2 regions of the Allocatelliglobosispora scoriae genome follow, and region 1 is predicted to be linked to the other one. Evidence: riboswitches for the same ligand, from Rfam matches in the RefSeq annotation. Region 1 holds a riboswitch; the other holds the start of a gene.
The links. Region 1 has a riboswitch for ZMP and ZTP ahead of F4553_RS28585 (glycine hydroxymethyltransferase). Riboswitches for the same ligand answer to the same signal wherever they lie in the genome.
Positions count from the first base shown of each region.

Region 2: linked by a shared signal. The riboswitch ahead of F4553_RS06935 (bifunctional 5,10-methylenetetrahydrofolate dehydrogenase/5,10-methenyltetrahydrofolate cyclohydrolase) and the one ahead of F4553_RS28585 (glycine hydroxymethyltransferase) in region 1 are both predicted to bind ZMP and ZTP.

Region 1 is NZ_JACHMN010000003.1:416,443-424,133, forward strand. Features, by position in the region: gene F4553_RS28575 (peptidoglycan recognition protein family protein) at 1-679, shown strand, start outside; gene F4553_RS28580 (transglycosylase domain-containing protein) at 763-3,120, shown strand; ZMP/ZTP riboswitch at 3,209-3,299, shown strand; gene F4553_RS28585 (glycine hydroxymethyltransferase) at 3,319-4,734, shown strand; gene F4553_RS28590 (hypothetical protein) at 4,710-5,186, opposite strand; gene urtE (urea ABC transporter ATP-binding subunit UrtE) at 5,196-5,888, opposite strand; gene urtD (urea ABC transporter ATP-binding protein UrtD) at 5,885-6,667, opposite strand; gene urtC (urea ABC transporter permease subunit UrtC) at 6,664-7,691, opposite strand, start outside.
Region 2 is NZ_JACHMN010000002.1:218,597-226,287, reverse strand. Features, by position in the region: gene F4553_RS06965 (hypothetical protein) at 1-420, opposite strand, end outside; gene F4553_RS06960 (ArsR/SmtB family transcription factor) at 596-943, shown strand; gene F4553_RS06955 (SRPBCC family protein) at 940-1,374, shown strand; gene F4553_RS06950 (hypothetical protein) at 1,428-1,835, opposite strand; gene F4553_RS06945 (hypothetical protein) at 1,832-2,086, opposite strand; gene F4553_RS06940 (hypothetical protein) at 2,119-2,379, opposite strand; ZMP/ZTP riboswitch at 2,427-2,519, shown strand; gene F4553_RS06935 (bifunctional 5,10-methylenetetrahydrofolate dehydrogenase/5,10-methenyltetrahydrofolate cyclohydrolase) at 2,552-3,412, shown strand; gene F4553_RS06930 (hypothetical protein) at 3,490-4,560, opposite strand; gene F4553_RS06925 (TetR/AcrR family transcriptional regulator) at 4,701-5,351, shown strand; gene F4553_RS06920 (ABC transporter ATP-binding protein) at 5,345-7,078, shown strand; gene F4553_RS06915 (ABC transporter ATP-binding protein) at 7,129-7,691, shown strand, end outside.

The sequences.
Region 1 (7,691 bases):
CCACGCCCAGCTGCTCCGCTTCGCCGGGCACCCCGTCCTGGCCCGCTACTACAGCCGGGCCGCCTGGGGCGCCGATGAGTCCTACCGGTTCAAGGCCAACGGCGACGAAGCCTGGATCCCCGCCTACTACCCGGTCCAGACGCTCACCGTGCACCACACCGGTGAGCCGAACGAGACCCCCGACGACGACCCGGTGGCCCGGCTGCGGGCGATCTACCGCTTCCAGGCCGTCACCTCCAACTTCGGGGACTTCGGCTACCACCTCGCCATCGACAAGCGGGGCTATGTCTACGAGGGCCGTTACTCGGGCACCGACGCCAGCCCGGTCTTCGGGCCCAACCCCGGCCCGGACGGACGCCCGATGATGGTCAACGGCGCCCACATCGGCGGCTGGAACGCGGGCAACGTCGGCATCGTGCTGATCGGCAACTTCAGCAAGCCCGACTGGCTGCCGACCGCCCCCGCCTACCGGTCCCTGCGAGCGGTGCTCTCGGGCCTGGCCCGGGTGCTCGACCTCGACGTCGAGGCGACCTGTAACTATGTCAACCCGGTCAGCGCCGCCACCAAGACGGTGATCACGCTCAGCGGCCACCGCAACTGGGTGCCGACGGAGTGCCCGGGCAACAACTTCTACCCCTACCTCGACGGACTCCGGCGCGAAGTGGCTCGCCGGTCCTGAGCTCTCCCGGCCCGGGGCGATCCCCGCCCCGGGCCGACCAGCACGATTCTGCGGCATCGAGGCCCAGCGCTTACCTTGTGGGGATGAGTTCGTACGGTGACCACCCCTCCGGCCCCGGCCGGATCACGGAGTACGACGACCAGCCGCCGCGTGCCGTGGTCGACGACCGCACCACCGGACGCCACGCCGCCCGCCCCGACGTGCTCCGATCCGGCGTGCCCTCGGCCGATGCCGTGCTCGGCGCCGATCCGGCACCGCCCGCCGCCGAGCAGCTGGCCTCTCCTGCTCCCGGTCGGCTCGCGGGCCTGCGGCGGTTCGCCCGGACCCGACGCAAGCGGATCCTGATCGTCAGCGGCATCGTGCTCGCCCTCGTCGTCTCCACCACGACGGTCGTCACCTACTACCTCGACAGCGTCGACATGCTGGACCCGAAGAACCTCGCCACCCAGACCACGAAGATCTTCGGCAGCGACGGCAAGACGCAGATAGCGCAGCTCGGCACCGAGAACCGCGAGGACATCCCCATGTCCAGCCTGTCGACCGACATCCGCAACGCCCTCATCGCTGGCGAGGACAAGGACTTCTACGACCACAGCGGCGTCTCCTTCACCGGCATCGCCCGCGCGGCCTGGAACAACGTGACCGGCGGGGACACCCAGGGCGCGTCGACGATCACGCAGCAGTACGTGAAGATTGCGACGAAAGATGTCGAGATGTCGGTCTTCCGCAAGATGCGGGAGGCGGTGCTCGCCCGCAAGCTGGAGGGGAAGTACTCGAAGGAGGAGATCCTCGGGTTCTACCTCAACAACGTCTACTTCGGTCGGGGTGCGATCGGCGTACAGGTGGCGTCGAAGACGTTCTTCGGCAAGAACGCCAAGGACCTCAGCATCGCCGAGGCTGCGGTGCTCGGTGCCGTCGTCCGCCAGCCTGAGCAGACACCGTCGTTCGCCGGGTACGACCCGCAGCTCAACGCGGAGGCGGCGAAGGATCGCTGGAGCTACGTGCTGGACAACATGGTCGACGCCGGCTGGCTCGACGAGTCCAAGCGGTCGTCGCTCGCCTATCCCACGAGCATCGCGCCCATCCGCAAGGACGCCGGAAACGCCCAGTGGGGCGTCAAGGGTGTCGGACTCACCGGCATGACCACCGGAAACGTCCTCAACTACGTGGTGGAGGAGCTGAAGGCGGCGCCCTACGGCATCACGGACCTGAAGACCGGCGGCTACCGGATCACCACGACGATCAACCCCAAGATCCAGGCGGCGGCGGAGTCGGCGGCCCGGCGGGGTGCGTCCGGGTCGCTGATGAACGGGCAGAAGGCCAACCTGATGGCAGCGCTCGTCGCGGTGGAGCCGAAGACCGGACGGGTGCTCGCCTACTACGGCGGCGACGACGGCACCGGGCACGATTACGCCGGGCTCAACATGGAGGGCGGCGCGCTCAACGGCGGCCACCCCGGCGGGTCCTCCTTCAAGGTCTACACCCTGGCCGCGGCGCTCAAGGCCGGCTACTCCCTCGCCTCGCACTTCGACCCGGCGGAGTTCCGCGACGGGGACTTCCGGATCCAGAACGCCGGCCGGGACGTCGACTCCTCCTGCGGCAACTACTGCACCCTGGAGTGGGCGACGGTGCACTCCTACAACGTGCCGTTCTACAAGATCTCCAAGCTCGTCGGGGTCGACAAGGTGGTCGCCAGCGCCAAGGCGGCGGGCATCCGGACGATGTGGAGCACCGGCCGCAAGGGCGAGCTCATCGCGAACGACCTGACCAGCAAGACCTTCAAGCAGACCAGCAACGCGCCGTTCTATTACCAGGCCGGGTTCGGGCAGTACCCGATCACCGTCCTGGACCACGCCACCGGCATGGCCACCTTCGCCAACCGCGGTGTCTACAACGCCTCGCACTTCGTCCTGAAGGTCGAGCGGCCGATCGCGGGCACGGACAAGTACCAGCTCGTCGGCGGCGAGAAGCTCAAGCCCGCGCAGACCATCGACAAGGACATCGCCGACGACGTCAACTGGGTGCTCCAGAAGATCCCGCCGACCAACGGGCACTCCCTCAGTGGCGGGCGCCCGGCCGCCGGCAAGACCGGCACCTGGCAGTGCGCCAACACCTCCCACAACTGCCACGCCTGGTATGTCGGTCACACCAAGCAGATCGCCGCGGCCGTCTGGGTCGGCAACACCGGCAAGGAGCAGGCCGTCTACGAGAAGTCCGGCCGGGACATCAGCGGTGCCGGGCTGCCCGGGGCGATCTGGGAGAAGTTCATGAACGCCGCGCACAAGGGCATGGCCGAGCAGAGCTTCGCCGACAAGGCGGGCACCGGCAACCCCAACAAGAACGAGCCCGGTCTGGTCGAACCCCGCAAGCCCGAGAAGTGCTGGCTCTGGTTCTGCATGCCGGAGACGAGGCCCACCCGCCGACCGCCCCGGCCGCGGTAGACCTGCGTGATGCGTGATGAGAAGCACAGACAAGGGCCCGGCGAGGGTGGGGCGTGCGGGCAGCGGGCGACGAGGGTCGACTAGACTCGTGTCGGGCCGTGACTGGCGCGTCGGAGTGGGATCAACCACGAGGGAGCGGCTCGTCTTCGGACTTCATGCCGTGCGCCTGGGCCCTTTCCGTCATCACGAGGAGGACCCATGCTCAGCACCGAGTCGACCGCCTTCCGCAGCGCCATCGAGGCCGTCCGCGCGGTTGAGCCGCGCATCGCCGACGCCATCGGCGCGGAGCTCGCCGACCAGCGCGAATCGCTCAAGCTCATCGCCAGTGAAAACTACGCCTCGCCGGCCGTCCTGCTCGCCATGGGCAACTGGTTCAGCGACAAGTACGCCGAGGGCACCATCGGCCGCCGCTTCTACGCCGGCTGCCGCAACGTCGACACGGTCGAGAGCATCGCCGCCGAGCATGCCCGCGAGCTCTTCGGTGCCGAGCACGCCTATGTCCAGCCGCACTCCGGCATCGACGCCAACCTCGTCGCCTACTGGGCGATCCTCGGCGCCAAGGTCGAGCTGCCGGGCCTGGCGAAGTTCAACGCCCGGACCGTCAACGACCTCTCCGACGCCGACTGGGCGGAGCTTCGCCGCGAGTTCGGCAACCAGCGCATGCTCGGCATGTCCCTCGACGCCGGTGGTCACCTCACGCACGGTTTCCGCCCCAACATCTCCGGCAAGATGTTCGACCAGCGCAGCTACGGCGTGGACCCGGCCACCGGGCTCCTCGACTACGACGCGCTGCGCGCACAGGCCCGCGAGTTCAAGCCGTTGATCCTGGTGGGGGGTTACTCGGCGTACCCCCGGCTGGTCAACTTCCGGATCATGCGCGAGATCGCCGACGAGGTCGGCGCGGTGCTCATGGTCGACATGGCCCACTTCGCCGGGCTCGTCGCGGGCAAGGTGCTCACCGGCGACTTCGACCCGGTGCCGCACGCCCAGGTCGTCACCACCACCACCCACAAGTCCCTGCGCGGCCCGCGCGGCGGCATGGTGCTCTGCACGGGCGAGTTCGCCGACCAGGTCGACCGGGGCTGCCCGATGGTCCTCGGCGGCCCGCTGTCGCACATGATGGCGGCGAAGGCCGTGGCGTTCGCGGAGGCCCGTCAGCCGTCGTTCCAGGACTACGCGCAGGCGATCGTCGACAACGCGAAGGCGCTGGCCGAGGGCCTGATGCGGCGCGGCGCGAAGCTCGTCACCGACGGCACCGACAACCACCTGGCGATCATCGACGTGTCGAGCTACGGCCTGACCGGTCGGCAGGCGGAGCTGGCGCTGCTCGACTCGGGCATCGTGACCAACCGCAACTCGGTGCCGCGCGATGCGAACGGTGCCTGGTACACGTCCGGCATCCGGATCGGCACCCCGGCTCTCACCACCCGCGGCCTGGGCGCCACCGAGATGGACGTGGTCGCGGGGCTGATGCACGAGGTGCTGGCGGCGACGCAGCCGGGCGAGTCCAAGGCCAAGCACGTGCTGGACGAGTCGATCTCGTCGAAGGTGTCGGCGCAGGCGGCTGAGCTGCTGGGCAACTTCCCCCTCTACCCCACGGTAGACCTGGGCTGACGCCTGCGGCGCGTGCGTGATCGCGTTGTTTCCCGGAAGCTGGCCCTTCGCGGTGGGGTGAGGGGATTGTTTCCGGGAAGCAGCGCGATCTTGCGTTGTGCGGCGTGGCCGTAGCTGATGGGGCCGGGCGCGATGCGTGTATTGCCCCGCATTGCTGGCCGGGCGTCGCTCACCTGTGCGGCGTGCGGGTGCGACGTGTGCATGATCGCGTTGTTTCCCGGAAGCTGGCCCTTCGCGGTGGGGGTGAGGGGATTGTTTCCGGGAAGCAGCGCGATCTTGTGCTGTGCGGCGTGGCCGTGGCTGATGCGGCCGGGCGCGATGCGCGCATTGCCCCGCATTGCTGGCCGGGCGTCGCTCACCTGTGCGGCACAGTGCGTGATCGCGTTGTTTCCCGGAAGCTGGCCCCTCGCGGTGCGGGTGAGGGGCCACTTTCCGGGAAACAACGCGATCATGCGCACTGCCTAGACCGACAACGCCTCGCGGACCCGGGGGGTCGCCTCCAGGTCGGCTGGGCCGGAGGCGGTGGTGCGGCCCGCGGCCAGGACGTAGTAGTTGTCCGCCGCCGACAGGGCGAACCCCAGATGCTGCTCCACCAGGAGAATCGCGATCCCCGCCTGGGCCAACGCGACGATCTTCTGCTCGATCTCCGCCACCACCGACGGCTGGATGCCCTCGGTGGGTTCGTCGAGCAGGAGCAGGCGGGGCCTGGTGATGAGGGCCCGAGCGATCGCGAGCTGCTGGCGCTGGCCGCCGGAGAGCAGGCCCGCCCGCCGCCGCAGCAGCTCCTTGAGGGCGGGGAACATCTCCAGGGCCTCGGCGAGGGATTCCCTGCCGTCCCGGCGGCCGTCGGCGATGAGCTGGAGGTTCTCGGCGGTGGTGAGGTGGGGGAAGCACTGCTGGCCCTGCGGTACGTAGGCCATGCCCCGCGCGACCCGATCGTGGGGAGCCAGGCGGGTGATGTCGTCGCCGTCGAGGGTGATCGTGCCGCGTTTGGGCTTGAGCAGGCCGATCGCGGCTCGCAGCAGGGTCGATTTGCCCGCGCCGTTGTGGCCGAGGACCGCCGTGACGCCCTGGGTCTCGACCGTGACGGAGACGCCGTGCAGGACGGTGCTGCGGCCGTACCCGACCTCGACGTTGGAGATCTTCAGCATCATGCCTCCACTGCTTGGTGGCCCAGGTAGACCTCCTGGACGCGGGGATCGGCCTGGACCTGGGCGACCGTGCCCTCGCTGAGCACCCGCCCGCCGTGCAGCACGGTGACCGTGCGGGCGAACCGGCGCAGGAACTCCATGTCGTGCTCGATCACGACGACCGTCCGGTGCTCGGCGAGCAGGCTGAGCAGCTCGCCGGTGGCGTCGCGCTCCTCGTGGCTCATCCCGGCGACGGGTTCGTCGAGCAGCAGCAGGCGCGCGTTCTGCACCAGCAGCATGCCGATCTCCAGCCACTGCTTCTGGCCGTGGGCCAGAGTGCCCGCGAGCTGGTCGCGCTGGTCGACGAGGCCCACGGTGGTCAGCGCTTCCGCGACATCGTCGGGTACGCCACCCCGCCGCCGCAGCATCGTCCACGCACTGCGTCCGGCGCCTGCGGCGATGTCCAGGTTCTGCAGGACCGTCAGCTCCTCGAAGACCGTGGCGGTCTGGAAGGTGCGCCCGACACCGAGCCGGGCGATCCGGTGCACGTCCCGTCCGAGCAGTTCGAGCTCGCCGAAGCGGGCCGATCCGGTCGCCTTGACCAGGCCGGTGACCGCGTCGACGAGCGTGGTCTTGCCCGCGCCGTTGGGTCCGATGAGGAACCGAAGGTCGCCGACGGGCACCGTGAGGTCGACCCCGTCGACGGCGACGAACCCGTCGAAGACGACCCGCAGATCGGTGATCTGCAACGCGGGCGGCCCGGCGGGGTGCGCCGGTGCCGCAGCGGAGGGCTCGGTGGTCATGCGGATGCTCCTTCCAGGACGGTGGCCGGTGGTTGCGCCGGGGCGGTCGGCTCGGCGGGTGCGGCCGGCCGGGTGCGCCGCCGGACCATGCCTACCAGGGAGGCGAGCCCGCCCGGCAGGAACGCCACGACCACGACGAAGAGGAGCCCCTGCAGGTAGGTCCAGGTGCCGGGGAACTTCTCCGACAGTGCAGTCCGCGCCCACGCCACGGCCACCGCGCCGAGCACCGGGCCGAGCAGTGCCGCCCGGCCGCCGACGGCGACGCCGATGACGAACTCGATCGACGGCACGATGCCGATGAGGGCGGGGGAGATGATGCCGACGGCCGGTACGAAGAGGGCTCCGGCGAGACCCGCCATGCCGGCCGCGACCACGTAGGCGACGAGCTTGACGTTGGCCGGGTTGTAGCCGAGGAAGCGGACCCGTTCCTCGGAGTCGCGGACGGCGACGAGCAGCTCGCCGTAGCGGCTCTGCATCAGCTGCCGGGCGAGGGCGAGGAGCACCAGCAGCACGGCGGCGACGATGAAGTAGACCATCCGCTTGTTGACCGGGTCGGCGAGGTCGTAGCCGAAGAAGCCCTTGATGTCGGTGAGGCCGTTGGTGCCGCCGGTGGTGCCCTGCTGGCCGATGAGGAAGATGACGAGCGCGGCGGCGAGGGCCTGGCTGAGGATCGCGAAGTAGGCGCCCCGCACCCGGCGCCGGAAGACGAGCGAGCCGAGCAGGAAGGCGACGAGCATCGGCAGCAGCATCGTCGCGGCGAGCGCGAAGAACGGGTTGGCGAACGGTTTCCACCAGCCCGGCAGCTCGTCGAGCTGGCCGTAGAGCTCCATGAAGTCCGGCATGTTGCCCTCACCGGCGTCGGCGAGCTTGAGGTGCATCGCCATGGCGTACCCGCCGAGTCCGAAGAAGACCCCCTGACCGAGCGTGAGCATGCCACCGCGACCCCAGGCGAGGCCGATCCCGACCGCGACCATCGCGATGCAGAGGTATTTCGCGAGCAGGCTGAGCCGGAAGTCGGTGAGCG
Region 2 (7,691 bases), on a different contig from region 1:
GGTCAGGGTTCCGGCCCCGCCCGGCTTGGGGAAGAAGGTGGGGGTACGCCCGCCGAGGGGCTCGCCGCTGGTGTTGTTGAGGCTGCTCGTCAGCACCGCCACGGGCGGAAGCTGCCCGCGCAGGGCGACGACGAGCGCGTTGTTGAGCCGGGGCACGAGTGTCGAGCACGCCTCGATCCGCCCGGCGGTCACCGGCGCCCGATCGGAACTGGGCCGCAGTCCGCAGATGGCGGCGACATCCACCCCGCGCGGGCTCTCCACGACGACCGGGCTGGACGCGGGGGGCAGCGGGGGAGGGATGGTCTGCGTACCCAACGGAGATGTTGAAGCGCACGCGGTGAGTGCGGCGGCGACGGCCAGCACCAGCGCGAAGGCCGCGGTGGCGCCGACCCGGCCGGATGGCGGCTGAATGTTGTCCATAGTGGAGATTCCCGTTCGCTGGTCCTCGGCATCGGTGGCGGCGGGATCCGGCACCACGTGTGATTCAAACCCCGTCGCCGCCGTCGGAGCTTCTCGGCGATTGCCCGGACTTGACGGCTCGCCGTCCGGGCTCTATGTTTAACGAGTCCGTTAATTAACACGGAGGCTTAATACGGTGGCAACCGACCGGCTCAGCATCATCTTCTCGGCGCTCGCCGACCCGACGCGACGGGCGATCCTCGCCCGCCTCGCCGAGGGCGACGCGACCGTCCTGGAGCTCGCCGAACCGTTCGCGATCAGCCTCCCGGCGATCTCCCGGCACCTGAAGGTCCTCGAGCACGCTGGGCTGATCACCCGCAGCCGGTCGGCCCAATGGCGATCCAGCAGCTTGCAGGCAGCTCCGCTGCAGGAGGCGACCGCCTGGATGGAGCGCTACCGGCAGTTCTGGGACGCCAACTTCGACCGCCTCGATGCGCACCTCAAGCGCATCCAGGCACAGCAGACCGAAAGGGAATCATCATGAACACCAGCGACACCGAGCTCGTCATGTCCCGCGTCTTCGACGCACCCCGCGAGCTCGTCTATCGCGCCTTCACCGATCCCGACCAGCTCGCCGCCTGGTTCGGCCCGGCCGGCTTCTCGGTGCCCCGCGACACCGTCTCGATCGACGCCCGCGTCGGCGGCCACCAGCGGTTCACCATGGTCAGCGAGACCGACCCGACCATGGTCTCACCGGTCAACGCGACCTTCACCGAGGTGATCGAGAACGAGCTGCTCGTCGGCAAGGAGGAGTTCGTCGGCGGCGAGATCCACATGCGGCTGGAGTTCCACGACGAAGGCGGCAAGACCCGGCTCGTGGTGCGCCAGGGCCCGTTCACCCCGGAGTTCCTGGAGATGAGCCGCGAGGGCTGGAACAGCTCCTTCACCAAGCTCGACACCCTGCTCGCCGCCTGATCCCGGCTCGTCCCGCCCCCGCACACCTCTCGTGCGGGGGCATAACCATGAGATCAGTCGGTCAGGGTGATGATATTGAGGCCGTCGAGCAGTGCGACGGCGTAGCGCTGCACGTCACGCGTCACCACGTAGGCGTCGGCCGTCATCGCGAGCAGCACCACCGCGGCGGTCTCGGCGTTACCGAGCTGCCCGGCGACGCTGACCCAGTCCGAGGTGTCGATCGCCTCGGTCTCGGTGGCGAAGAGCGGATGCCGCATCAGCACGCCGATCATGTCGGCATCGGCGGCCTGGGCGGCGGCGGTCGCCAGCGAGATGTCGGGCACACCGAAGCCCACGACCAGCGAGGAGTCGGCGAGCCGGGCGGTCTCGTCCGCCAGCTCGGCCAGCAGTTCGCCGACGAGGCCGGTTGATTCGGTATAGGCGGAGACGGCCGAGGCGTCCAGAACGACCCGCAGGATCACAGGCCGAGCCTCGACCGCAGCTCGACGTAGGCCTGCGGGTCATGGCTGTCGTCGGCGGTGGCGAGTGCTCGCTTGGCCCAGGCCCTGCCCTCGGGGGTGGAGTGGAAACCGTGGTCGGCCTGGTGGGCGTGCGCCCGATCGCGGGTGAGGCGGGCGGCGACGGCGGAGGCGACGTAGGCCGAGACGTTGATCTGCTCATCGAGCTGGGCAGCGATGTCGTCCGGCACGGTGACCGTTATGCGGCGGCTCATACTCAACAAGCTAACGCGCGCATATCCTATTGTCAATGGCTGGCGGTGCCGTGTGACTCACTCCCATGGCTGATCCAGTGGTTGCTCGTCACGATGTGCGTGCGCTCCTTCAGAGCCAGCATGACCAGCCACGCGTCGTGAGCGTCGTGCCGGGCACCGTCGATCAGCCCTAGGAACCGGCCGAGCTCCTCCCAGTCCGCCACGGGGCTGATCTGCACGACGCTGTCGCGCCGCAACAGCAGTTCGACGAGGGCGCGATTAATGTCCAGCGACCCGGACGATTTCCCGCCCACGGCCTGTCCGCCACCACGGTCCGCGCACGGCACCGGTAAACTCGGGTCCAGCGATCGGCGACTGGCGCGAGGTGGAGCACCACCGGGGAGCCGACGCACATTCCACACACCTCCGGTCGCCGTCCGCCTGGGCACCGGGCTCCCTGATCGACCACGGATGGAGCCCGCCCACATGACCGCACGCCTGCTGCCCGGAGCACCCGTCGCCGAAGCCGTCTTCGCCGACATCACCCTGCGGGTCAAGACGCTCAGCGCCACCGGTGTCACCCCCAGCCTCGCCACCATCCTCGTCGGCGAGGACTCCGCCAGCGCCGGCTACATCCGGATGAAGCAGGCCAAGGCCGCCGAGCTCGGCTTCGCCTCCCCGCACATCCACCTCGCCGGTGACGCCACCCACGCCGACCTCGTCGCAGCCATCCGCGACTTCAACAGCGACCGCAGCGTGCACGCGATCCTCATCCAGCACCCGGTGCCCGACCACATCGACTACGCCGAGGCGCTGCTCGAGGTCGACCCGGACAAGGACGTCGACGGGCTGCACCCGCTCAATCTCGGTCGGCTCGCCGCCGGCATGCCGGGTCCGGTCCCGTGTACGCCGGCCGGCATCGAAGCATTGCTGGCGTTCCACGAGATCCCGGTCGCCGGGCGCGATGTCGTGGTGCTCGGCCGGGGCACGACCCTCGGGCGGCCGCTGTCGCTGCTGCTGAGCCAGAAGCGCCCGACCGCCGACGCCGCCGTGACGGTGATCCACTCCGGGGTGCCGGGGTGGGAGCGGCACACGCAGCGGGCGGACATCGTGGTGGCGGCGGTGGGCGTACCCGGCATCCTGCGGCCGGAGCACCTGCGGCCCGGCGCCGTCGCGATCGGCGGCGGAGTCCGCTATGAGGGCAAGCGGCTCCTGCCGGACCTGGACGAGTCGTGCGCCGAGGTCGCGAGCGCGATCACCCCGCGGGTCGGCGGTGTCGGCCCGACCACGGTGGCGATGCTGTTCCGCAACGCCATCGAGCTCGCCGAGCGCGCCACCCGCGCGTAGCCCCCGGTCACGTTTTGCAGCAAAGCGTGGCCTCGCGAGGCGAGATGGCCACGCTTTGCTGCAAAACGTGACACGGGTCAGGCGATGGAGCTCGCACTCACCGTGAAACCGGTGGTGACGGGGGCGCCGGCGTTGGTGAAGCAGTTGACGTCGCGGACGATGAGCTGCGGTGGAGCCCCGCCGGCGTTGAGCCACGGCACGTTCATCCCGCAGAAGTCGGGACTCGGGCCGTAGGCGCTGACCTGCACGGTGTTCTGCGGTACGCCGATCGCGGGGAAGGTGACGATGAAGAGACCGCCTCCGCCGCCGACGGTGTTGGCGCCGAACGCCAGCAGCCCGTTGTTGTAGTTGGTCGTCGGCGGTCCGACGCCCGGCTGGAAGAGCACGTAGCCGAAGCGGAAGGGCGGGCTGGACGCGCCGTAGAGCGACACCTTGTGCTGGTAGGTCACGGTGAAGGCGGTGTTGACGGGTGCACCGGCGGCGTTGAAGCACCGGACGGTGACATCCTGACCGAGCGCCGTCGACGACCAGCCGCCCACCTTGCAGCGGGCGGCGGCGCTGGCGAGGACCGAGGTCACCTGGACGCTGCCGTCGAGCGGGCCGCCGGTGACGATGCCCGGGAAGCGGACGAGGTAGACCCCGACCGGGCCGGGGAAGACCGTGTTGATCCCGGCGGCGGAGTTGTACTGGTTGACCACCGCACCTGCGGCGGTGCTGTAGACGTAGCCGTACGGGCCGGCCGCGGGGCCGCCGGACGAGCTGTAGAAGACGGCGCTGAAGCTGGTCTGCGCGAGGGCGCCGCCGGGCGCGCGGCAGCTCACGTTTGCGATCTCGTCGGCGCCGACGACACCCCATGAGTCGACCTGGCACCAGCGCGGTGCGGTGTTGATCGCGGTCACGTGGACCACGCCGCCGGGGGCTGCCTGACCGGGGAAGGTAACGCGGTAGCGGCCGAGTGCGGGCTGGACGACCGTGGTGGCGGGCGGCCAGGTGCCGAAGGGGACGACGGCGGGGCCGGCCTGATTCCACAGCACCCAGCCCTTGCGGTCGGGGACGGCGGCCTGGGCGGGTCCGGCATTTGTCGTGATCATCGTGGCGAGAAGGGCGAGGCCGGCCAGAACGGCGGCGAACAGGCGTTTTCTGCTCATCGGCGGGGGATCCTCTCTCTGCGGGTGACCCACGCTGATTGAAGCATGCAGAAGTGTTGATCAATGTGCCGTTTCCGCCCTCGGCGAACTCCGCAGAAAATCAGCGGCGAAGTGAGTGATCGCTCACTAGAGTCGCCCGCATGGTGACGAGCATGGGCGAGCGGCGGCGACGCGTACCGTCGATGGCACCCGACGACCGCCGCGCGGCGCTGATCGCGGCGACCCTGCCGCTGCTGCGCGAGCACGGGCTGGAGGTGAGCACGCGGCAGATCGCCGAGGCCGCGGGCGTCGCCGAAGGCACGATCTTCCGGGTCTTCCCGGACAAGCAGGCGCTCATCTGCGCGGCGCTCGGCAGCGCCTTCGACCCGATGCCCTCCGTCGCGGCCCTGCGCGGCATGGATCTCAGCCTCGACCTGCGCCAGCGGCTCACGCTCGCGGCCGAGATCCTGACCGAGCGGGTCTCGGAGAACGGGCGGCTCGTCGGCGCGCTGCGGGCGGCCGGACCGATGCCCGGCCTGCCACCGGGCCCGCCGTCGTTCCTGCGCGACTCGTTCGTCGCGACCATCGCGGCGCTCACCTTCATCATCGAGCCCGACCGGCACCAGCTGCGACGCAGTCCCGACTTCGCGGCGAAGCTCTTCTTCACCCTGATCCTCACCTCCCAGCGCGGCGGATTCCACGACTCCGAGCTGCTCGACAGCGACGAGATCGTCACCGCGCTGCTGGACGGGCTGCTCGCCCGCCCTGCCTCCACCTATCCGGCCGATTCCGCGAAAGAGACCGCATGCTGATCCGTCTCCTGCGCACCCACCTCAAGCCCTATCCGACCCAGATCTCGCTGGTGGTGCTGCTCCAACTCATCTCCACAATCGCCACGCTCTACTTACCCACGCTCAACGCCGACATCATCGACGGCGGCGTGGTGACGGGCGACACCGGCTACATCATGAAGATCGGCGGCGTCATGCTCGCCGTCACGCTGGTGCAGGTCGTCTGCTCCGTGATCGCCGTCTACTTCGGCGCCCGGGTCGCGATGGCCCTCGGCCGGGACGTGCGCGCCGCGATCTTCGGCCAGGTGCAGCGCTTCTCCGCCCAGGAGGTCGGCATCTTCGGCGCGCCGTCGCTGATCACCCGGACCACCAACGACGTGCAGCAGGTCCAGATGCTGACGCTGATGACCTTCACCCTGATGGTCGCCGCGCCGATCATGATGGTCGGCGGCATCGTCATGGCCCTGCGGCAGGACGTGCCGCTCTCGGCCCTGCTGCTGCTGATCGTGCCCGTGCTGATCGGGATCGTCGCCCTGATCATCATCCGGATGCGGCCGAACTTCCGGGTCATGCAGGAGCGCATGGACCAGATCAACCGCGTGATGCGCGAGCAGATCACCGGCATCCGGGTCATCCGCGCATTCGTCCGCGACGATCACGAACGCGCCCGGTACGCAGGTGCCAGCACCGAGCTGATGGACGTGTCCGTCCGGGTCGGGCGCCTGATGGCGATCATGTTCCCTGCGGTCATGATGGTCATCAACGTCTCCAGCGTGGCGGTGCTGTGGTTCGGCGCCGGCCGCATCGACAGTGGCGGCATGCAGATCGGCGCGCTGACGGCGTTCCTGAGCTACCTGATGCAGATCCTGATGGCCGTCATGATGGCGACCTTCATGTTCGTCATGATCCCCCGCGCGGAGGTGAGCGCGGAGCGCATCGAGGAGGTCCTCGACACCGAGCCCAGCGTCAAGATCGCCGACAACCCGGTCACCGCGCTCGGCAGCCGCGGCCACCTGGAGCTGCGCGACGTCGACTTCCGCTACCCGGGTGCCGAGGACCCCGTCGTGCACGGCGTCGACCTCGTCGCCCGGCCGGGTGAGACGACCGCGATCATCGGCAGCACCGGCAGCGGCAAGACCACGCTGCTCAACCTGGTGCCCCGGCTCTTCGACGCGACCGGGGGAGAGGTGCTCGTCGACGGGGTCAACGTCCGCGACCTGCACCCCGAGACCCTCTCGGACGCGGTCGGGTTCGTGCCGCAGAAGCCCTACCTCTTCAGCGGCACCGTCGCCTCCAACCTGCGCTACGGCAAGCCCGACGCGACCGACGAGGAGCTCTGGCAGGCGCTGGAGACCGCGCAGGCCCGCGACTTCGTCGAGCAGATGCCCGAGGGCCTCGACGCGCCGATCTCGCAGGGCGGAACGAACGTCTCCGGCGGCCAGCGCCAGCGGCTCGCCATCGCCCGCGTCCTGGTCCGCAAGCCCGGGATCTACCTCTTCGACGACTCGTTCTCGGCCCTGGACTACACCACCGACGCCAACCTGCGCCGGGCCCTGGCCCGGGAGACCGCGGACGCGGCAGTCGTCATCGTCGCGCAGCGGGTCAGCACGATCCGCGACGCCGACCGCATCATCGTCCTCGACGAGGGCCGGGTCGTCGGCGACGGCCGCCACGCCGATCTCATGGACGGCAACGAGACCTATCGGGAGATCGTGCTCTCCCAGCTCACCGAGCAGGAGGCGATGTGACCACCCCCGCGCGCAAGGAACCACCGTCCAACAACTTCGGGCCCGCCCGGATGATGATGGGCCCGCCGGTCCAGAAGCCGCTCAACTTCGGCTCCTCCTTCCGGCGGCTGCTCGCGCTGCTCCGCCCGCAGCGGCTCGCGCTCGCGGCGGTCATCGCCTTCGGCGTCTGCAGCGTCGCGCTCTCGGTGATCGCGCCGAAGATCCTCGGCAACGCCACCAACGTCATCTTCGAGGGCGTCGTCGGCAGGAACATCCCCGCCGGAGCGACCCAGCAGCAGGCGATCGACGCCCTGCGGGCCAGCGGCGACAACACCCAGGCCGACATGCTCGCGAGCATGAAGGTCACCCCCGGCCAGGGCATCGACTTCGACCGGCTCGGCCAGATCCTGCTGTGGGTCCTGGTGATCTACGTCTTCGCGTCGATCTTCATGTGGCTGCAGGGCAGGCTCGCCACCCGGATCGTCCAGCGCGGCGTCTTCGAGCTCCGCGAGCAGGTCGAGGCGAAGCTCGGGCGGCTGCCGCTGAGCTACTTCGACGGCCAGCCCCGCGGTGAGGTGCTCAGCAAGGCCACCAACGACACCGACAACATCGCCCAGACGCTGCAGCAGACGAT